DNA from 2 places in the Streptomyces sp. NPDC002994 genome. Region 1 is predicted to be linked to the other one. Evidence: riboswitches for the same ligand, from Rfam matches in the RefSeq annotation. Region 1 holds a riboswitch; the other holds the start of a gene.
What was found. A riboswitch is a leader RNA that binds a small molecule or an ion and turns the genes downstream of it on or off. The one in region 1 is predicted to bind S-adenosylmethionine.

Region 1 (11,008 bases):
TCACCGAAGCCCGGAGCCTTGACGGCGACGGACTTGAAGGTGCCACGGATCTTGTTGACGACGAGCGTGGACAGTGCCTCGCCCTCGACGTCCTCCGCGATGATCAGCAGCGGCTTGCCCGACTGCATGACCTTCTCCAGCAGCGGAAGGAGGTCCTTCACGTTGGAGATCTTGGAGTTGACGATCAGGATGTACGGGTCGTCGAGCGACGACTCCATGCGCTCCATGTCGGTGGCGAAGTACGCCGAGATGTAGCCCTTGTCGAAGCGCATGCCCTCGGTGAGCTCAAGCTCGAGCCCGAAGGTCTGCGACTCCTCGACGGTGATGACGCCTTCCTTGCCGACCTTGTCCATCGCCTCGGCGATGAGCTCGCCGATCTGGGTGTCAGCGGCGGAGATGGAGGCCGTAGAAGCGATCTGCTCCTTGGTCTCCACGTCCTTGGCCTGCTCCAGCAGAGCGGCGGAGACGGCCTCGACGGCCTTCTCGATGCCACGCTTGAGGGCCATCGGGTTGGCGCCGGCGGCGACGTTGCGCAGGCCCTCGCGGACCAGCGCCTGGGCGAGGACAGTCGCGGTCGTCGTGCCGTCACCGGCTACGTCGTCGGTCTTCTTCGCGACTTCCTTGACCAGCTCGGCGCCGATCTTCTCGTACGGGTCCTCGAGCTCGATCTCCTTGGCGATGGAAACACCATCGTTGGTGATCGTGGGGGCGCCCCACTTCTTCTCGAGGACGACGTTACGGCCCTTCGGGCCGAGGGTGACCTTGACGGCGTCGGCGAGCTGGTTCATCCCGCGCTCGAGACCGCGCCGTGCCTCCTCGTCGAACGCGATGATCTTAGCCATGTGAAGTGGTCCTCCCGGACTGGGGTGGATAGCGGAGGACTGTGTGGCGCCCGCGACGGACGGCCTGCGACGCCGTGTGGTTCCTTGCCCCACCCGGCCTGCGGGCCTCGCCGACCCAGTCCTTCTGTCACTCTCACTGGGAGAGTGCTAACGCCAATGATTAGCACTCGACCCCTTCGAGTGCAAGCGTCCCCCGGGGAACAGCACACGCATGAAGGGCCTGTACCCGGTGTGGGGTACAGGCCCTTCATGCGTGAGTGCGTCGGTGGCCGATCGCGCCGAGATCAGACGGCGAGCTTGACCATGTCCGCCTGCGGACCCTTCTGGCCCTGCGAGATCTCGAATTCGACTCGCTGACCTTCTTCAAGGGTGCGGTACCCGTCCATCTGGATCGCGCTGTAGTGGACGAAAACATCCGCACCACCGTCGACCGCGATGAAGCCGTACCCCTTCTCCGCGTTGAACCACTTGACGGTGCCCTGAGCCATGGCTTAACTCCCCTATTTCTGGCCCTTGCACAGGACCGCACTTCGCGCGTCCTGGGTCAGACTCCTCCGCCCTCCGACAGGAGAGGGCGTGCGCCGGAACGCGTCGACCGCGGCTGAATGTATCCGCCCAACTGCCCTCTGCAACAGGTCAATCGGACGAGAAATCTGGGCATGACGGAACACGCGAATGCGAAGAATTCCCTGGCTTTCAGGGCAAGTCGGGCCGGACAAGGCACGCACAAGCGGCAATTGGGTCCGACACTTTGGCTGCTTCTTGTCGCGCGGGGACGCATTCTCATATGCGCCCGGCACAGGCAGCGGAGGGGGCTTCCCCAACTGTACCGCGCTCAACCATGCAGAATTGCCCCCTCCGCTTCTGTGGCGGAGAGGGCAATCGGCGTAACAGCGAGTGGGATCAGCCGCCGGCGACGGCGGGAATGATGGAGACACCCGCGCCGTCCGGAGTGGCCGTCTTCAGGCCGCCCTCGAAGCGCACGTCGTTGTCGTTCACGTACACGTTCACGAAGCGGCGCAGCTTGCCCTGATCGTCCAGGACGCGGGCCGCGATGCCCGGGTGGTTCTTCTCCAGGTCGGCGATGACCTCGGCGAGGGTCGCGCCCTCGGCCGGGACCTCGGCCTTGCTGTCCGTGTACGTACGGAGAATGGTCGGGATACGGACTTTGACGCTCATGCGAGGCCAGCCTCTCGGAAAGAGTCCAGGTTGGGGCGGATGACGGCGGACTGACCCGTGGTCGGGGCCACCGCCTCAAGGGTCTTCAGGCCGTCGCCCGTGTTGAGCACGACGGTCGTCAGGGACGGGTCAAGGAGACCGGCCTCGATGAGCTTCTTCGTTACGCCGACGGTCACGCCGCCCGCGGTCTCCGCGAAGATGCCCTCCGTCTCGGCCAGCAGCTTGATGGATTCCACCACCTGCTCGTCGTTGACGTCCTCGACCGCGCCGCCCGTGCGGCGGGCGATGTCCAGGACGTACGGGCCGTCGGCCGGGTTGCCGATCGCGAGCGACTTGGCGATCGTGTTCGGCTTCTGCGGCCGTACGACGTCGTGCCCGGCCTTGAAGGCGGTCGACACCGGCGAGCAGCCCTCGGCCTGAGCACCGAAGATCTTGTACGGCTTGTCCTCGACCAGACCGAGCGCGATGAGCTCCTTGAGCCCCTTGTCGATCTTCGTGAGCTGCGAGCCCGAGGCGATCGGGATGACGAGCTGGTCCGGGATCTCCCAGCCGAGCTGCTCGCAGATCTCGTACGCCAGGGTCTTGGACCCCTCGCCGTAGTAGGGGCGCAGGTTGACGTTGACGAAGCCCCAGCCCTCGCCCAGCGGGTCGCCGATGAGCTCGGAGCAGAAGCGGTTCACGTCGTCGTAGTTGCCCTCGATGCCGACGAGCTCGCCGCCGTACACCGCAGCCATGACGACCTTGCCCTGCTCCAGGTCGTGCGGGATGAACACGCAGGAGCGGAAGCCGGCCCGCGCGGCGGCGGCGCCGACCGCGCCGGCCAGGTTGCCGGTGGAGGAGCAGGAGAGCGTGGTGAAACCGAACGCGCGGGCCGCTTCGACGGCGATGGCCACGACGCGGTCCTTGAAGGAGTGCGTCGGGTTGCCGGAGTCGTCCTTGACGTACAGACCGCCGGTGACACCCAGCTCGCGGGCCAGGTTGTCGGCCTTGACCAGCTTGGTGAAGCCCGGGTTCAGGCTCGGCTTGGACGCCACATCGGCGGGCACGGGCAGCAGCGGCGCGTACCGCCAGATATTGTCCGGTCCGGCTTCGATCTCCTTGCGCAGCGCTTCGGCGTCCCCGAGCGGGAGGTCGTAGGCGACCTCAAGGGGACCGAAACAGGAAGAACAGGCGAAGATCGGGCCGAGTTCGAATCGTTCTCCGCACTCGCGGCAGGAAAGCGCGGTGGCGGGTCCCAGGTCTACGGGGAGATTCGTGGTGCTTGCATCAGCTTCAACAGACTGCACAGCCATGGTGGCGAGGCCCTTTCTCCTCATCTTCCCCACGGCGCATTTCGCCGTGAGACGGAATTGGCACCGTCCCCACCGTTACCTCGCGGTCGGCGGAATGGTTGCCGGGACTTCAACGGGCCGTTCCCTCTGTCCCTCTGGATGAGCGCTATGGCGCCGGGTCTGGACCCGGCGCGTTTGTTCCGCGGCACCCCCGAGATGCGAGGGACCTCCGCGTTGTTCAAGACTGTAACCGAACCCCCGGACGGATGAGACTGTCGTCCGCAACGCGAGATGGATCAACGACGAGCCGGACGACGGCTCACCTGACGAGGGAGAGGCACGTGCTGGAAGAGGTGGAGCGCTGGCTGGACCGGCGGTCCTGGTCCGCGGCCGACCGGCCGCTGGACCGGCTGATCGCGGCCAAGGCCGGGCGCGCCCTCACCGTAAGCGTCGTGCTGCCCGCCCTCGACGAGGAGGAGACGGTCGGCGACATCGTCGCGGCGATACGCCGCGAGCTGATGGGAGCCGTGCCCCTCGTCGACGAGCTGGTCGTCATCGACTCCGGCTCGAAGGACCGCACCGCCCAGGTGGCGACGGCGGCTGGGGCGCGGGTCGTCCACCGCGACGCGATACTGCCCCGGATACCGGCCGTCCCAGGCAAGGGGGAGGTGCTGTGGCGGTCACTCTTGGTGACGAGTGGCGACATCGTGTGCTTCATAGACGCGGACCTGAAGGAGTTCTCTGCCTCGTTCGTCTCGGGCATCGTCGGACCGCTGCTGACCGAGCCCGACGTGCACTTCGTGAAGGCGATGTACGACCGCCCCCTCGGCACTGAGTCCGGCTTGCTCGCCTCCGGCACTGAATCCGACTTGCTCGCCTCCGGCAAGACCCTAGGTCAGGGCGGCCGGGTCACCGAGCTGGTGGCGCGCCCGCTGCTCAATCTGCACTGGCCGCAGCTGGCCGGCTTCGTCCAGCCGCTGGGCGGTGAGTACGCCGTACGCCGCTCGCTGCTCGAACAGCTGCCCTTCCCCGTCGGTTACGGAGTGGAACTGGGCCTGCTCGTCGACTCGCTCCACACGGTGGGCCTCGACGCGCTGGCCCAGGTCGATGTCGGCGTACGCAGACACCGCCACCAGGACGGGCAGGCGCTCGGCCGGATGGCCGCGAGCATCTACCGGACCGCTCACCTGCGGCTTTCGCGCGGCCCGCTGGTACGGCCGGTGCTGACGCAGTTCGAGCGGTCGGAGGACGGATCCGGGTTCGTCCCGCGCACGCATACGGTCGACACGGAGGAGCGGCCGCCGATGCGCGAGATCGACGAGTACGCGGCGCGGCGGGCGGCTTAACCCGGAGTTGAGCCGTACGCACGTTTGAGGGCTTCCAGGACGGGCTAGGTTTCGGCACATGGTCTCCGAGCACGCTGCACAGGTTCTTGTCGCTTCCAACCGCGGCCCGGTTTCGTACACCCTCCGTGAGGACGGCTCGCTCGCCGCCAAGCGCGGCGGCGGCGGTCTGGTCTCGGGCCTGTCGGCGATCGGCCGGGACGCCGATTCCCTGTGGGTGTGCTCGGCGCTGGGGGACGGCGACCGGGAGGCGGTACGGCGCGGGACGAGCACGGCGGGCGTACGGATGCTCGACATCGACGCCGGTGTGCACGCGGACGCGTACAACGGCATCGCGAACTCCGTGCTGTGGTTCGTGCACCACATGCTGTACCAGACGCCGCTGGAGCCCGCTTTCGACGCCGAGTTCCGGCGCCAGTGGGGGGCGTACGAGACGTACAACCGCGCCTTCGCCGACGCGCTCGCGGCCGAGGCGGCGCCCGGTGCGGCTGTGCTGGTGCAGGACTACCACCTGTGCCTGGTGCCGGGCATGCTGCGCGAGCTGCGCCCGGACCTGCGGATCGGCCACTTCACACACACTCCGTGGGCCCCCGTGGACTACTTCCGGCTGCTGCCGGACGACATCGCGCGCCAGCTGGTGAGCGGTCTGCTGGGGGCGGACAGGGTGGCGTTCCTGACCCGGCGCTGGGCGGACGCCTTTGTGGCGTGCGCGGTGGATGTGCTGGGCGCCGATGCCCTGGAGGGCACGGCGGTCGGCGTGCACGGCCTCGGCGCCGACGCGGAGTTCCTGCGGGAGCGGGCGCATCAGGAGGACGTGGACGAGTGGCTGGTGCGGCTGCGGGAGCGGGTCGGGGCCGGGCGGAAGACGATCGTCCGCGTCGACCGTACGGAACTCTCCAAGAACATCGTGCGCGGGCTGCTCGCGTACCGGCAGCTGCTGGCGGACCGGCCCGAGTGGCGGGGGCGGGTGGTTCACGTGGCCTTCGCCTACCCCTCGCGGCAGGACCTGGCGGTGTACCGCGACTACACGGCGGCCGTGCGGCGGCTGGCCGACGAGATCAACGCGGAGTACGGGACGGACGACTGGCAGCCGGTGCTGATGGAGCTGGACGACGACTTCGCGCGGTCGTTGGCGGCGTACCGGATGGCTGACGTGGCACTGGTCAACCCGATCAGGGACGGCATGAACCTCGTCGCGAAGGAGGTGCCGGTCGTCTCCGACGCGGGGTGCGCGCTGGTGCTTTCACGGGAGGCGGGGGCGTATGAGGAGCTCGGCGACGACGCGATCGTCGTGAACCCGTACGACGTCATGGCGACGGCCGAGGCGCTGCGCGCGGCGCTGGTGATGGAGCCGGGCGAACGGGCGGAGCGCACGAAGCGCCTGGCCGCGGCGGCGACGGCGCTGCCGCCGGCGACGTGGTTTTTGGCGCAACTGTCGGCGCTGACGGCGAATTAGCGCGGGCTCCGCCCCCGGATGCGCGTGCTTTTGGGTGCGTCCGCGGGCGCGCGTGCATTGCGGTGCGACCCCGGGCGCGCGTGCATTGGGGTGCGACCCCGGGCTGCGTGTTTTGGGTGCGCGCCCGAGCGCGGCGGCGGTGCGGTGGGGGTCCCGGTGCCTGCGGCGCTTTTCCCCTACCCGCCCCTTCCCGAACCGGGGCGCTGCCCCGGACCCCGCTCCTCAAACGCCGGAGGGGCTGAGAAGGTGCCGCGTTGCGGCAACCATCCAGCCCGTCCGGCGTTTGAGGACACGCCCGAAGGGCGTCTGTGTTGTCTGGGGGCTGGGGGCTTGCCCCCCACGCGGCGGCAGCCGCAAATGTCACAGCCGGGAAGGGGCGGGGTGGGGAAAGCGCCGCAGGCAGCCGCACCCCGCCCCCGCACCCCCACCCAGTGCCAAGCCCGGCCCCGATCAAGCCCGTCCGGCGATTGAGGACAAGGCCGCCAGCAGCCCGACCACTCCCGACGGGCCGTCCACCACCAGGTCCGCCCGGTCCGCGAGCGCAGGGACCTCGCTGCCACTGCACACCAGCAGCCCAGGAACCCCCTCCGTACGAAGCTTCTCCACCGTCGAGTACGCCGCGACGTCGCCCAGGTCGTCCCCCGCGTACAGCACGCACCCGGCCCCCACCTCACGCACGTACTCCGCCAGCGCCACACCCTTGTCCGTGCCCGGCGGCCTCAACTCCAGCACCAGACGGCCCGGTTCGACGATCAGCCCGTGGCGGGCAGCGAGTTCGGCGAGAGGGACGCGCAGGGACTCGAACGCCCTCACAGGATCCTCCGCACGGCGCGTGTGCACGGCGACGGCCTGGCCCTTCTCCTCGATCCACGAGCCGCGCCAGGCCCCCATGCCCTCAAGGAATCCGGGGAGTTCGGCGCGGGCGGCCTGCACGCCGGGGTGCGCGGCAGGGGCGCGGACCGTGCCGGTGACGGCGTCCCAGCGCTCGGCGCCGTAATGGCCCAGCACGACGAGGCGTTCGAGACCGGGTACCCCGGCGAAGCCGCCGTAACGGACCGCGACGCCGGCCGGGCGACCAGTGATCACGGCCACGGCCCCGACCCGCGACGCGAGTGCGGCGATCGCGTCCACCGCTCCCGGATGCGCCCGGGACTGTTCCGGGTCAGGAACGATGTCGGCGAGCGTGCCGTCGAAGTCAAGGGCGATCAGCGCCCGCTCCGGCGCCGCCAGCAGCGCGGCGAGACCGTCGCGGCCGGCCGGGGTCGAGGGCGTGAAGTCGGTCGGCAGGGAGTGCGGGTGCGGGTGCGGTTGCGGTTGCGATTGGCTTCCCATGGCCTCTGACCCTACCGGCGCACGCCCCGCCCGGCACGGGCTCAGCGGCGTTCGCGGCGAGCGTCCCGTACCCGGCGGAGGCGGTTGACCGTGACGGGGTCGTGGGCGAGGGCGCGCTCGTCGTCGAGCAGGGCGTTGAGGAGCTGGTAGTACCGGGTCGGCGAGATACCGAGCTGCTCCCGCATCGCCCGCTCCTTGGCCCCGGCCCCGGACCACGACCGCCGCTCGACGGCGAGGACGGCCCGGTCCCGCTCGGAGAGCTCAGCAGGCTCAGCGGGCTCGGGACCGCCGAGCTCTGCGTCGTAAGGCATATGAGCAGTCTAGGGCGGGGGCAAAACGCCTCACTCATCCCTACTCCGCGTTCTCCGTCGCCGCCGCGTCCCGCCCAATCGCCCCCAGCGTCCCCGTCGGGTCACCATTGGGCCCGACCACCGACCCGATCTGCTTCTTGATGCTCTCGCTGACCTTCGCCCACGACGTCTTGCCGACCGGGTAGAGCGTCGACTGGGGCAGCGTCTCCAGGAACGGCCACAGCTCCTTGTGCTCCGGGTCCGCGGCCATCGTCTCGGACGCGGAGACGGTGACCGGCAGCAGGTCGTACTGGTCGGCGAACTCCAGGACGTTCTCGTCGCTGTACGCGAAGTCGAGGAACTCGCCGATCTGCTTGCCGTGGCCGTGCTGCTTGAAGCCCATCATCCAGTCGGCGACGCCCATGCTCGACCTCGCCTTGCCGTCGGGCCCCGGCAGCGGCACCATGCCGACCTTGACGCCCTTCTTCGCGGCCTGCTGGAGGAGGGAGGGGTGGCCGTTGAGCATGCCGACCTCACCGTTCGCGAACGCCGTGAAGGCCGGCTTCCTGTCGAGCTTGCCCGGCGCGACGGGGCCGGTCAGCCGCCCGCCGACGAGGGTGTCCTTCAGCCAGCTGAAGGCCTCGATGTTCTGCGGGGAGTCGATCGTGTAGGTACCGACCTGGTCGGTGTACCCGCCGCCGTTGCTGAGCATCCACATCATGGTCTCGGCCTGCGCCTCCTCGTTGCCCAGCGGCAGCGCGAAGGGGTACGTCACGCCGCGCTGCTTCAGCGCCTTGGCCGAGCTCTCGATCTCGTCCCACGTCTTGGGGGGCTCAAGGCCGGCCTGAGTGAAGAGCGTCTTGTTGTAGAAGAGCAGGCGGGTGCTGGCGACGAACGGGATGCCGTACGACACCCGGCCGACCTCGCCCGCCTCGGCGAGCGGGGCGAGCAGGTTGGCCTGTACGGGGATGGAGAGCATCTCGTCGACGGAGTAGAGCTCGTCCTCGGCCGCGTAGTCGGCGTACGCACCGATCTGCGCGATGTCGGGCGCGTTGCCGGCCTCGACCATCTCGGCGACCTTGCGGTCGACGTCCTTCCAGTCGTAGACCGAGACGTCGACCTTGATGCCCTTGTGCTCGGCCTCGAACGCGGTGGCGACGCCGTCCCAGTACTGCTTGGTGCTGTCGCCGCCCTCGGGGTCGTAGTCCGCCGCGACGAGCTTGAGCGTGACATCACCGCCTTCCGAGCTTCCGCATCCGGCCAGGGCCACTGTCATGCCCAGTGCCACCACTGTCGCGGTCAAACCCAAGAAGCGCCGGTGCACAGCTCTTTCCCACCTACTGATTCGTTGATTCGTTGTCCGACATGCGCGTGAGCTGCGATTTTCTCCCAGTCCGTGCCATGAGGTCTACACCAGTGCGGTCTCACTTGTGCAACACCTGCGCGCGAAGTGGACTAGACCTTTCCAGGGTCTACGCGCGAGACTGTCCTCGTGAAACACGTCATCGCCCTCGATGTGGGCGGCACCGGGATGAAGGCCGCGCTGGTCGGCGCGGACGGCGTACTGCTGCACGAGGCCCGCCGGGCCACCGGCAGGGAGCGGGGACCGGACGCCGTCGTCGAGACGATCACCGGCTTCGCCGCCGAGCTGCGCGCGTACGGCGAGGAGCGGTACGGCGAAACCGCCTCCGCCGCGGGCGTCGCCGTGCCCGGCATCGTCGACGCCGAGAACGGGATCGCGGTGTACGCCGCCAACCTGGGCTGGCGCGACGTACCCATGCGCGAACTCCTCAGCGGGAAGCTGCACGGCGTGCCGGTCGCGCTCGGCCACGACGTACGCACCGGTGGCCTCGCCGAAGGGCGGATCGGGGCGGGCAGGGGCGCCGACCGGTTCCTGTTCGTACCGCTCGGCACCGGGATCGCCGGCGCCATCGGCATCGATGGCGTCATCGAGTCCGGAGCCCACGGCTGCGCCGGCGAGATCGGCCACATCGTCGTACGCCCCGGCGGCACCCTGTGCGGCTGCGGCCAGCGCGGCTGCCTGGAGCGCTTCGCCTCCGCCTCCGCCGTGTCCGCCGCCTGGGCCGCCGCCTCCGGCGACCCGGACGCCGACGCGGCCGACTGCGCGAAGGCCGTCGAGTCGGGTGACCCGAGAGCCCGGGAGGTGTGGCTGGAAGCCATCGGCGCGCTCGCCGACGGGCTCGTCACCGCGCTCACCCTCCTGGACCCGCGCACGCTGATCATCGGTGGCGGACTGGCCGAGGCGGGGGAAACCTTGTTCACACCACTGCGGGCGGCCGTCGCGGAACGCGTCACGTTCCAGAAGCTGCCCTCGATCGTTCCGGCGGCCCTCGGGGACACCGCCGGATGCCTGGGCGCGGGGCTCCTCGCCTGGGATCTTCTCGAAGTCCAACGCGATTCCACGGAAGCCACGGAGGTATCCGCCTGATGGCCGGACGCGCTGCAAGCAAGGTTCTTTCCGGCGCCCGGGTGGTGCTGCCCACCGGGACCGTCGAGAACGGCCGGGTCATCATCGAGGGCACCCGCATCGCCGGCGCCGCCCCGGCGGACACCCCGGCCCTGGACCTCTCCGGCCACTGGATCGTGCCCGGCTTCGTCGACATGCACGTGCACGGCGGCGGCGGCGCGTCCTTCACCTCCGGCACCGCCGAGGACGTACTCAAGGGCGTACAGACGCACCGCGAGCACGGCACCACGACCATCGCCGCGTCGACCGTGACCGGCGAGATGGACGTACTCACCCGGCAGGCCGCGCTGCTCTCCGAGCTGGTCCAGCAGGGCGACCTGGCCGGCATCCACTTCGAGGGTCCGTTCATCTCCCCGTGCCGCAAGGGCGCGCACAGCGAGGACCTGCTGCGCGACCCCGACCCGGCCGAGGTCCGCAAGCTGATCGACGCCGCGCACGGCACGGCGAAGATGGTCACGCTGGCGACCGAACTGCCCGGCGGCATCGACTCGGTGCGGCTGCTCGCCGAGCACGGCGTGATCGCCGCGATCGGCCACACGGACGCGACGTACGAGCAGACCATCGAGGCCATCGACGCGGGCGCGACGGTCGCCACGCACCTCTACAACGCGATGCCGGCTCTCGGCCACCGCACACCCGGCCCGATCGCCGCGCTGCTCGAAGACGAGCGGGTCACGGTCGAGCTGATCAACGACGGCACGCACCTGCACCCGGCCGCGCTTGAGCTGGCGTACCACCGGGCGGGCTCCGCGCGGGTCGCGTTCATCACGGACGCGATGGACGCGGCGGGCTTCGGCGACGGCACGT
Region 2 (11,008 bases), on a different contig from region 1:
CACCCACGTCGGCTGCCCGATCAGCCTGTACGAGCAGCAGACGCATCACGTGCTCTGCCCGTGCCACCAGTCCACTTTCGACCTCTCCGACGGTGCCCGCGTCATCTTCGGCCCGGCCGGTCACGCCCTCCCGCAGCTGCGGATCGGTGTGAATGACGAAGGTTTCCTCGAAGCGCTCAGCGACTTCGAAGAGCCCGTCGGTCCTAGTTTCTGGGAGCGCGGATGAGCACCGTGAGCGACGACGACAAGCGCAAGGACGCGCCCGCGGGTGAGCGGGTCGCCGACTGGGCGGACGGCCGGCTGGGCATCTACAGCCTCGCCAAGGCCAACATGCGCAAGATCTTCCCGGACCACTGGTCCTTCATGCTGGGTGAGATCTGCCTCTACAGCTTCATCATCATCATCCTCACGGGTGTGTATCTGACGCTGTTCTTCCACCCGAGCATGAACGAGGTCGTGTACCACGGCTCGTACGTGCCGATGCAGGGCATCCGGATGACGGAGGCCTACGCGTCGACCCTGGAGATCAGCTTCGACGTCCGTGGCGGTCTGCTCATCCGGCAGATCCACCACTGGGCCGCGCTGATCTTCCTCGCGGGCATGTTCGTGCACATGATGCGCGTGTTCTTCACGGGCGCGTTCCGCAAGCCGCGTGAGATCAACTGGCTGTTCGGCTTCCTGCTGTTCGTCCTGGGCATGTTCACCGGTTTCACCGGCTACTCGCTCCCGGACGACCTGCTCTCCGGCACCGGTGTCCGCTTCACGCAGGGCGCGATCCTGGCGACGCCCGTCGTCGGCACGTACATCTCGTTCTTCCTGTTCGGCGGGGAGTTCCCCGGCCACGACATGGTGGCCAGGTTCTACTCCATCCACATCCTGCTGCTGCCGGGCATCATGCTCGGCCTCGTGGTGGCGCACCTGATCCTGGTCTTCTACCACAAGCACACGCAGTTCGCGGGCCCCGGCCGTACGAACAAGAACGTCGTCGGCATGCCGCTGCTGCCGGTCTACATGGCCAAGGCCGGAGGTTTCTTCTTCCTGGTCTTCGGTGTCATCGCGGCCATCTCGGCGCTGTTCACGATCAACCCGGTCTGGGCGCTCGGCCCGTACCGTCCGGACCAGGTGTCGACCGGCGCCCAGCCCGACTGGTACATGGGCTTCGCCGAAGGCCTGATCCGTGTCATGCCCGGCTGGGAGATCAACTTCTGGGGCCACACGCTCGCCCTGGGCGTGTTCATCCCGCTGACCGTCTTCGGTCTGGTCCTCGTCGCGATCGCGGTCTACCCGTTCATCGAGTCGTGGATCACCGGCGACAAGCGCGAGCACCACATCCTGGACCGGCCGCGCAACGCGCCGACCAGGACCGGTCTGGGCGTCGCCTGGATCACCGGGTACATGATCATGCTGCTCGGTGGTGGCAACGACATCTTCGCCACCCACTTCCACATGTCGCTCAACGCGATCACCTGGTTCGTGCGGATCTCCTACTTCGTGGGACCGGTCCTCGCGTTCATCATCACCAGGCGGATCTGCCTCGGCCTTCAGCGGCGCGACAAGGACAAGGTGCTGCACGGACGCGAGTCCGGCATCATCAAGCGTCTGCCGCACGGTGAGTTCGTGGAGATCCACGAGCCGATCAGCCAGGCGCAGCTGCACGGCCTCACGGCGCACGAGCAGTACGCGCCGGTCGAGATCGGCCCGGAGGTCGACGAGAACGGTGTCAAGCGCAAGGTGACGCGTGGCCAGAAGCTGCGGGCCAAGCTCAGCAAGGGCTACTTCGGCGAGGGGAACCAGATCCCCAAGCCGACCGCCGACGAGTACCAGGAGATCACCAGCGGCCACGGCCACCACTGATCTCTGACCTGACACACAGGTCGCCACAGCAGGAGCCCCGTCCAATCGTCGGACGGGGCTCTTCGCTGTCCGCCCGGCTGGATAGGGTAGGAGGCATCCTTACTGGCTGTGGACCCTGGAGCGGACCATGAACGTTGTGACCCCGGTTGGCGGCGACAGCGTGGCGGCCGGCTCCTGGCCGGGTGTGCTGAACGCCCTGCTGCGCGGCGAGAATCTCTCCGCGGACGACACCGCCTGGGCCATGGACCGCATCATGAGCGGCGAGGCGACGGACGCCCAGATCGCGGGTTTCGCGGTCGCGCTGCGCGCCAAGGGTGAGACGGTCGACGAGGTCACCGGTCTCGTACGGGCGATGTACGCGCACGCCAACACCATCGAGGTGCCGGGCCGTACGGTCGACATCGTGGGTACGGGCGGCGACCTCGCCAAGACGGTCAACATCTCCACGATGTCCGCGATCGTCGTGGCCGGCACCGGCGCCAAGGTCGTCAAGCACGGCAACCGGGCCGCCTCGTCCGCGAGCGGGGCCTCGGACGTCCTGGAGAAGCTCGGCGTCAATCTGGAGCTGACGCCGCAGCGCGTCGCCCAGGTCGCGGAGGAAGCGGGCATCACCTTCTGCTTCGCGGTGAAGTTCCACCCCGCCCTGCGGTACGCCGCGAAGGCGCGCAAGGAGCTGGGCGCGCAGACGACGTTCAACATCCTCGGCCCGCTGACCAACCCGGCGCGGGTGAAGGCGCAGGCGGTCGGTGTCGCGGATGCCCGGATGGCCCCCATCGTGGCGGGTGTGCTCGCCGAACGGGGGAATTCCGCGCTCGTCTTCCGGGGCGACGACGGTCTCGACGAGCTGACCACGACCGCGACTTCGCGGGTGTGGATCGTACGGAACGGGGCGGTCACGGAGCAGGCCTTCGACCCGCGCGACGTGGGCCTGGAGATCGTGCCCGTCGAGGCGCTGCGCGGCGCGGACGCGTCGTACAACGCGGATGTCGCGAGGCGGCTGCTGGGCGGCGAGACCGGTCCGGTGCGCGATGCGGTGCTGCTGAACACGGCGGCGGCGCTGGTCGCGCTGGACCCGACGGACGCGTCCCTGAACGACCAGCTCGCCGCGGGGATCGCCAAGGCCGCCGAGGCGATCGACTCGGGGGCGGCGCGGGCGGCGCTGGAGCGCTGGGTGGCTGCCAGCAACAGCTGAGCGCGAATGGTGTGTGACGCAAGGCGTAGTCCAGCCCCTTTGGTCTCAAACAGTGGACTACGCCTTGCGTCTTCTTGATCGTGTGGCAAGATGCTTGGCAGGTCATGAGTGACAGCGTTTTGGCCCCGGCTTGCTGTCCGGCAACCCTCCGTCCGTGGCGGGGTGCCCCGGGTGAAGACCAGGTCGTAGACAGAAAGGTCTACGGCAAGCGCGGACCCCTCGAAGACTTGGGGTCCTGGTTCTCAGGGAGCCTCTTGTGAGCAAGCGAATGCGATAGGGCCTTTCGCCCCTTCTTCGCACACCCCTTTTTCTTTTCTCCTCCAGCGCTGCCGCGTATCCGCCGGCGCGGGGAATTCGCCTGCCTTTTTCGGGAGTTCGCCATGTCTGTCTCCACCGTTGCCGCCGACCAGACGCTTTGTGCGCCGTTGCCCGTTCTCGGGCGAGATGTCCTCGTGCCGCTCGTGACGGGTGGGGAGGTCACGTACGCCGCTCTCGACTACGCGGCCAGCGCCCCGGCCCTCCAGCGCGTGTGGGACGACGTCGCGGCGTACGCCCCGTACTACGGCAGCGTGCACCGCGGCGCCGGGTACCTCTCGCAGCTGTCGACGGACCTCTTCGAGAACAGCCGCGCCACCGTCGCCGAGTTCCTCGGCTGCCGCGAGAGCGACCAGGTCGTCTTCACCCGATCCACCACCGACTCGCTCAACCTGCTGGCCGCGGCCCTGCCCGCCGACTGCCAGGTGTTCGTCTTCGAGACCGAGCACCACGCCTCGCTGCTGCCCTGGCGGGGCGCCGAGGTCAACTTCCTGAACGCGCCCCGCACTCCGGCCCAGGCCGTCGAGACCCTGGAGCGCGCCCTGGCCGACCGTGACCCGTACGGTCCTGCTCTTGTCTGCGTCACGGGCGCTTCGAACGTCACCGGTGAGCTGTGGCCGGTGAAGGAGCTCGCCGCCGCCGCCCACGCCCACGGCGCGCGGATCGTGCTCGACGCCGCGCAGCTCGCGCCCCACCACCCCCTGGACATCGCGGAGTTGGACGTCGACTGGGTCGCCTTCTCCGGGCACAAGCTGTACGCGCCGTTCGGCTCCGGCGTACTCGCGGGCCGCGCCGACTGGCTGCAGAGCGCCGAGCCGTACCTCGCGGGCGGCGGCGCCTCGCGCAAGGTCGCCCGCCGCGCCGACGGCGGCGTGGACGTCGAGTGGCACACCACGGCCGCCCGCCACGAGGCCGGTTCACCCAACGTCATCGGCGTGTACTCGATCGCCTCCGCCTGCAAGGCCCTGACGGAGGCGGGCTTCGACTCGCTGGTCGAGCGCGAGCAGCAGCTGGTGACGAAGGTGCTGGACGGCCTGGCCGAGGTTGACGCGGTGAGGGTGCTGTCCCTCTTCGGGGACGACGCCCCGCGCGTCGGCGTCATCTCCTTCGTCGTCGAGGGCTGGAACAGCTCGCACTTCGCCGCCGCGCTCTCCGCCGAGTACGGAATCGGCGTACGGGACGGCCTCTTCTGCGCTCACCCGCTGGTCCGCACCCTGCTCGGCAGCGACCCGCAGGACCCGGGCGAGTGCGGTGCGCCGGAGGCCGAGCCGGGCGAGCGTTCGCTGAACGCGATCCGCGTGAGCTTCGGCGCCGGTACGCCCGACGAGCACGTCGAGCGGTTCGTGGGCGCGGTGAAGGAGCTCGTGAAGGACGGTGCGAAGTGGAATTACCGTACCGAGGAAGGTCGTTGCGTCCCGGCGGTCTGAGTCGTCCTCGCTCCGAGGAGGATCATCCGCAGGGCCCGCTCGGTCGCGTCGGTAAGGAACTCAGCCCCACGGCCGAGCGCTTCGGTCAGTGACATCGGCGCGGGCAGGATCGAGCTGTACGCGTCCACGCCCGCCGCCCGTACTTCGTGCGCGCCCTCTCCGATCGTGCCCGCCAGCGCGAGCACGGGGCGGCCGGACAGCTTGGCGCGGCGGGCCACTTCGGCCGGGATCTTGCCGCGCGAGCTCTGGTGGTCCAGGGCGCCCTCGGCCGTGACGACCAGGTCGGCCCGGGCCAGGCGGGCGTCCAGGCCGACGTGGTCCAGGAGCACGTCGAAGCGCGGGAGCAGCCGGGCACCCAACGCGGCGAGCCCGGCGCCGAGGCCGCCGGAAGCGCCGGTGCCGGCGCCGAAGCGCAGGTCGGTGGAGGCGGGGCCGAGGGCGCGTTCCAGGACGTACGCCCACTGGTCGAGGGCGGCGGCGAGCTCCTCCACCTGAGCGGGGGTCGCGCCTTTCTGGGGGCCGAAGACGCGGGCTACACCGCGGGGGCCGCAGAGGATGTTGTACGGGTTGCAGGCGACCAGGATGTCGACGTCCTTGAGGCGCGGGTCGAGGCGGGTCGCGTCGATGCCGTGGAGTCGCGTCAATGCCCTTCCACCCGGCGGGAGTTCATGTCCGTCCGCGTCCAGCAGGCGGGCGCCGAGGGCCTGGAGGGCGCCGGCGCCCCCGTCCACGTACCGGAGTGCGAGTCCGGCGCCGAGAGCGATGTAGGTGTCGTCCACGGGGGTGGCGATCCAGGCGCGGGCCCAGCTTCTTGCGCAGTGCGCGGACGTACACGTCCACGATGTTCGAGCCGGGGTCGAAGTCGTACCGTTCCTTATCAGTGAGCATGAGCGAGTCCGTGGTCACTGCGCGCGTCCCGAACGGTGCTGGACGCGCTGGGTCTCCGCTTTCGCGTCCCGCTCGGCGACGGCCCTCCAGGGGGCCGGTCCGTGGCGGGTGGGCGGTTTCCCTCACGCCCAGGGGCGTCCGCTGCGGCCTGGGCGGTCCGATGCCCGCTGCGATCACTCTGGTCACAGCGGGGCGGTGCCGTCCGTCGCCGGATCGGGTATCCCTGGGCACGTCGCCCGATCGCGATGCCTGCGGCATCGTGCCGGGACGTTTCACGGCGGGGTGTCGTCAGCGGTTTTTGCCAGTGCTGGGCACCCCACCTGCTGGTGTAGGCCGGGTCGACCGCGACGATTGCCACATTCTGCTCGGCGGCCATGGAGACGAGCCGGGCGCGGAGTTTCGCGGTCGGGAAGCGGGAGATCAGGCGGCGGAAGCGTTTGCTCCGGCCGTGCTTCTCCCGTGTCTTGTCCTGGCTGAAGTCGAGGTTCTCGACGGCGATCGCTACCGCGCCGCAGCGCCGGGTGAAGTGCAGCAGCCGGCTCAGCGCGTGGCGGATCTGGGCGTCCCGGTGGGCGGCGTTGCCCGACAGGTCGTAGAAGAACCGCTGCGGTTCGCCGGTCGGGTTGCCGTGCGGGTCGAGGTGCCATGCGGCGAGGTGGTCGTCGTTCACGTCCACACCCACCAACCCCCGCACCAGGGTTGCGTCCAGCGGGAGGGTGGGGGCGCAGGTGCGCTGCCAGGACGCGGTCACGTACCACCGTCCCCGCTCCACGTCGTGGTGGATGCGGTACGCGACCGCCCGGTTCATGCCGATCCGGTCACGCCACTCCGCACCCCGATGCGGGAAGGTCACCGTGGCGTCCAGGATGTACCGGCCGTGCGGCGCGTTCGCCAAATGTGCCAGCGGGGTGGGGAGTCTGACCGCGACCTGTCCGGTGACGGTGATGCGGATCGTCTCGTTACCGAAACGCTTCCCGGACTCCCCGTCCGCAGCCAGGAACATCCGCGCCGCCGCCCAGCGTGCCTGCCACTCCGGAAGATCGAGACCGGCCTCCGCGAGGTGGTGGCGGGAGTTCGCCAGCCCCTTCCCGCCGCGCACGACATGGACGCGGCCCGCGTCCCGCTCCGTCTCCACGCCAGCGAGGCGCGTCTTGAGGGTGTGCAGGCGGCGGCACTTGGCATGCCACTCGCGACGCGAGCCATACCCGCGTGGGGTGCCTTCCTTCTTGTTCGCCTTCGCTCCCAACGGCTGGGCCAGCCGCGCCTCGATCGCAGCAATCCCCGCCCGTAGCGTGGTGACGTGGGCCGCCTGGCCCCGCCGGGCCAGCGCCCACAGGTCATGGGTGGCCTTGGTGATACTCCCCGCCCACCGCGACGACGAACGGCCCGTCAGCTCCCGCTTCCGCGATGTCCACGACGATCCGTCGTGCTCCAGGCCCTGCCGGGCGCGGGCCGCGAGATCCCCCGAGGCCAGCGCGCCGAGGAACATCCCCACCTCGCTCAGCACACGCTTATCCGCATCCGAGACCCGCAACCGGTCCCGGATGGCCACCCCCGAAGGGCCCGGCACCACGAACGAAGCCGCCAACTCCCGCACCCCGCCCCCCTTCCGGCCTCGTCGCAAGGGGCTCTGCCACCCCGCCCAACGAGCCACCCAGCACAAGGTCACGCATTCGGCTCGCAAACCCCAGTTCCCCACCGACCACACACTCCCGGATCTCAACGCACAGCAACGAGCCCCCGGACGCGGCCACAGGAGAAGGAGCAGTCATCGCCTGTCACCAGAACGCACTAAAACTCCGGTCGCCGTCATCGTCGGCGTCGGCGTCGGTGGCCGTCGGGCCCGGGACCACCGCGTCGCTCGGGGTGGTGCTCGGCGTAGTAGGTGGCGTCGGCGGCCGGGTGCCCGGAGCCGTGCTCTCCAGCTCGACCCTGGGCGGCACCTTCGGCGCCTGGGGGGTGTCGGTCAGGGCGTAGCTGGTCGCGGCGATGCCGAGCGGTATCGCGACGACCGCCGCGAGCGTCGCCAGACGGTGGGAGAAGGCCATGACAGCCATCGTGCCGCCGGCGCGTGGAGCCTTGATGAGGCCCTGATGAAGAATCCTTCATGTCGCCGGGAGCCGCGCGCCCGGTAGCCGCGTCAGGCGTCGAGGCCGATCGCGAAGGCCGCTTCCAGGTCGTGCTGCGAGTACGTACGGAACGCGACATGCGTGTCCGTGCCCTCGACGCCCGGGATCTTGCTGATCCGGCCGGGGATGACGTCCGCCAGGTCGTCGTGCCTGGCGACCCGGACCATGGCGATCAGGTCGTACGTACCGGTGACCGAGAAGACTTCGCTGACGCTGTCCAGCGCGGCGATCGACTCGGCGATCTCGGGGATCCGGTCCACGCTGGTCTTGATGAGCACGATCGCGGTGATCACGGTTGGCTTTCTCCCTCGGTGGCCGGCGGCGCTGAAGTCCTCACTCTAGTCGTACGGCGACTACGCCCCCAGGCGTAGAGGAAGCCCGCGCAGAACCCCGCCACATGCGCGAGATACGCCACCCCGGGCCCCGAACCGGCGCTCCGCGCCGCCAGCCATTGCAGGACGAACCAGAAGATCAGCACGATCCAGGCGGGGAAGCGCAGCGGCAGGAAGAAGAGGAAGGGGAACAGACTCGTGACGCGCGCTCGGGGAAAGAGATAGAGGAAGGCCCCGAGCACGGCCGAGATCGCTCCCGAAGCCCCCACCAGCGTCTGGTCCGAGCCGGCATGCGCGACGGCGTACACGACGAGGGCCAGGTAGCCGCAGCCCACGTAGAACAGGGCGAACTGCATGCGGCCCATCCGTTCCTCGGCCATCGCCCCGAAGACGAACAGGAAGAGCATGTTGCCCAGCAGATGCAGCCAGCTGCCGTGTACGAACAGGGCGGTGAGCGGCGTGACGAGCGCGGCCGGGGCGCCGCTCAGCAGTTCGCTCGGGATGACCCCCCAGCGCTCGAAATATCCGCTCTGCGCGGCGAGGAGGAAGTCGCCCGTGCCGTAGACCGCATTGAGCCCGGAGAGGGGACCGATGACGAAGATCAGGCAGCACAGACCGATCGCGCCGTACGTCACCACGGGTCCCCGCGCCGCTTCCCGCCAATTGATCATGCCCGGATCATCCCGTAACGGGACCGGACAGGACAGACCGCCTCGCCGGGCCCCGTCCCGCACCGTGGACGGTCCGCCGCAGGGGGTACCTGCGAGGCCGTAGGGTTACGGGCAGTAGGCACGACGAAAGAGGACGCACGATGACCACGGTTCCCCTGCCGACTGCCGAGACCCGGTGGCGCTGCGCCCTGTGCGGCAATCTCACGCGTTTCGATGTGACCCGCTCGTCGAAGGTGATCGAGTACGTCCACCTCGACCTGGCCGGAGAGTCGAAGGTCGAAGAACGCGAGGTGGTCAGTGAGACCATCGAGTCCGTGCGCTGCCGCTGGTGCAACGCGGTGGACCAGATCGAACTGGTGGACAGGCCGGGCGCCGGCTCCTGAGCGGACCGGCCCGAAAGGGTAGTGGGGTGACGGATTGTGGAGCATGCAAGCGGCGCTGAACCGGCCGGACCGGCCGGGGACGCCGCCGAGGTGCTCGACCGCCCGCTGCCCGAAGGCGTACGGCACAAGGTCGTCGCACTGGTCTCGGACGCGTTCGGCGGCCTCACCGTCGCTGAACTTCCGTCCCAGCTGAGGCAGTACGCCCGATTTACCCCGACCCGGCGCGCCAAGTTCGCGGGCAACGCGATGGCGGCGGCCCTGGAGGGCGACCCGCTGTTCCGCCAGCGCATCGGCGAGAAGCTGCGCGAGGCGCAGCCCGAGCTCTCGCGCGCGCTGGAGTCCGGCTCTCCGCCGGCCGCCGCCGACCCGGTCGATGTGGCCGCCGCCGCGTACGTGCTGCGCCCCGCCGGCTGGGTCAAGCTGGTGGCCGCCGCGGGCGAGGAGGCTCTGCGGGCGGACGCCGAGCGCGCCGACGAGGCCGCCCAGCGGGAGCTGGAGCGGCTGCGCGAGGAGCTCGCGCACGCGCGCGAGCACACGAAGAGCGAGACGGAACGGCTCCGCACGGAGCTGGAGGCCGCCCGCAAGGAAGCCGACGTACTCAGCCGGAAACTGCGCAGCGCGCTGAGTGATGTGAAGCGCGGCGAGGCCGCCTTGCGGCGTACGAACGCCGAGACCGAGGCACTCAAGTCCGATGCCGCCGCCCGGGTCACCGCCGCCGAGAGCGAGTCCCGGCGGCTGCGGACCCGCCTCGGTGAGGCGGAGGCCTCCGTCGAGGCCAGCCGCAGGGCGGTGCGCGAGGGCCGCAGCATCGAGGACATGCGGGTGCGGCTGCTGCTCGACACGGTGCTGGAGGCCGCCCAGGGGCTGCGCCGCGAGCTGGCCCTGCCGCCCGCGTCCGTGCATCCCGCCGACACGGTGGACGCCGTCGAGCCGGGCCGTATGACCCCCAAGGACATCGCGGCCAGGGCGCTCTCCGAGACCGACCCGGCGCTGCTCGACCAGCTCCTCGAACTGCCGCAGTGCCATCTGGTCGTGGACGGCTACAACGTCACCAAGACGGGCTATCCGCAGATGCCGCTCGACAAGCAGCGGCTGCGGCTCCTCGGCGGCCTGTCGATGCTCGCGGCGCAGACGGGCGCCGAGGTGACGTGCGTCTTCGACGGCGCGGAACTGTTGGCGCCGGTGCTGCTCGCGCCGCCGCGCGGCGTGCGGGTGCTGTTCAGCAAGGCGGGGGTGACCGCCGACGAGCTCATCAGGCAGCTCGTACGGGCGGAACCGCCGGGGCGGCCTGTCGTGGTGGTGTCCACGGACCGCGAAGTGGCCGACGGAGTCGCCAAATCGGGCGCGAGGCCCGTCGCGTCCCTCTTGTTGCTGAAGAGGCTTTCGCGCGTCTAATAACTTCTCGGCGTAATGCCCGAATTGGGGAAACGCAACGTCAAGTGGCCATTACTGCCAGTGTGATGTAAGTAAAGATTGTGACCACTGGGTGAGTTTTTACACCTGAGGATTTGAACTGATCACAAGAAGGTCACTAAGGTCTGCCCTCGAACCTTCGAACGGTTGATCACCCATCCGGGGTGTCAGCGAAGGTACCGCCGAGTCCACTCAATTCGGTCCAATTTCCGCGGGGGAACCGAATCGTGGAGCCGGGGATCACGTCCCCGACCCCGGTAGGCGGCTCGAGGAAGAAGGAGCTCGCCTTCGTGGCGTCCCACCGTCGTCCCAAGCAGCCGAGCCGCACTCGTGTGACTGTGCTCACCGCGACCGCAGCCGCAGCTGTCGCTCTCACGTCCCAGACCGCTCAGGCCGACCCCAAG

Region 2: linked by a shared signal. The riboswitch ahead of ABZX79_RS32745 (aminotransferase class V-fold PLP-dependent enzyme) and the one ahead of thrC (threonine synthase) in region 1 are both predicted to bind S-adenosylmethionine.

Annotation. Positions count from the first base shown of each region.
Region 1 covers NZ_JBEXNQ010000006.1:133,167-144,174, reverse strand. Annotated here, with positions in the region: gene groL (chaperonin GroEL) at 1-842, opposite strand, end outside; gene ABZX79_RS09730 (cold-shock protein) at 1,127-1,330, opposite strand; gene ABZX79_RS09725 (MoaD/ThiS family protein) at 1,746-2,021, opposite strand; gene thrC (threonine synthase) at 2,018-3,337, opposite strand; SAM riboswitch class I at 3,331-3,458, opposite strand; gene ABZX79_RS09715 (glucosyl-3-phosphoglycerate synthase) at 3,634-4,638, shown strand; gene ABZX79_RS09710 (trehalose-6-phosphate synthase) at 4,697-6,091, shown strand; gene otsB (trehalose-phosphatase) at 6,542-7,423, opposite strand; gene ABZX79_RS09700 (DUF3263 domain-containing protein) at 7,465-7,734, opposite strand; gene ABZX79_RS09695 (extracellular solute-binding protein) at 7,775-8,989, opposite strand; gene ABZX79_RS09690 (ROK family protein) at 9,206-10,162, shown strand; gene nagA (N-acetylglucosamine-6-phosphate deacetylase) at 10,162-11,008, shown strand, end outside.
Region 2 covers NZ_JBEXNQ010000034.1:9,201-20,208, forward strand. Annotated here, with positions in the region: gene ABZX79_RS32730 (Rieske 2Fe-2S domain-containing protein) at 1-226, shown strand, start outside; gene ABZX79_RS32735 (cytochrome bc complex cytochrome b subunit) at 223-1,854, shown strand; gene trpD (anthranilate phosphoribosyltransferase) at 1,982-3,046, shown strand; SAM riboswitch class IV at 3,147-3,263, shown strand; gene ABZX79_RS32745 (aminotransferase class V-fold PLP-dependent enzyme) at 3,427-4,788, shown strand; partial or broken gene ABZX79_RS32750 (glycerate kinase) at 4,749-5,516, opposite strand; partial or broken gene ABZX79_RS32755 (hypothetical protein) at 5,455-5,655, opposite strand; gene ABZX79_RS32760 (IS200/IS605 family accessory protein TnpB-related protein) at 5,666-7,273, opposite strand; gene ABZX79_RS32765 (small hydrophilic protein) at 7,455-7,724, opposite strand; gene ABZX79_RS32770 (Lrp/AsnC ligand binding domain-containing protein) at 7,817-8,098, opposite strand; gene ABZX79_RS32775 (rhomboid family intramembrane serine protease) at 8,095-8,808, opposite strand; gene ABZX79_RS32780 (hypothetical protein) at 8,949-9,191, shown strand; gene ABZX79_RS32785 (NYN domain-containing protein) at 9,225-10,586, shown strand; gene ABZX79_RS32790 (NlpC/P60 family protein) at 10,895-11,008, shown strand, end outside.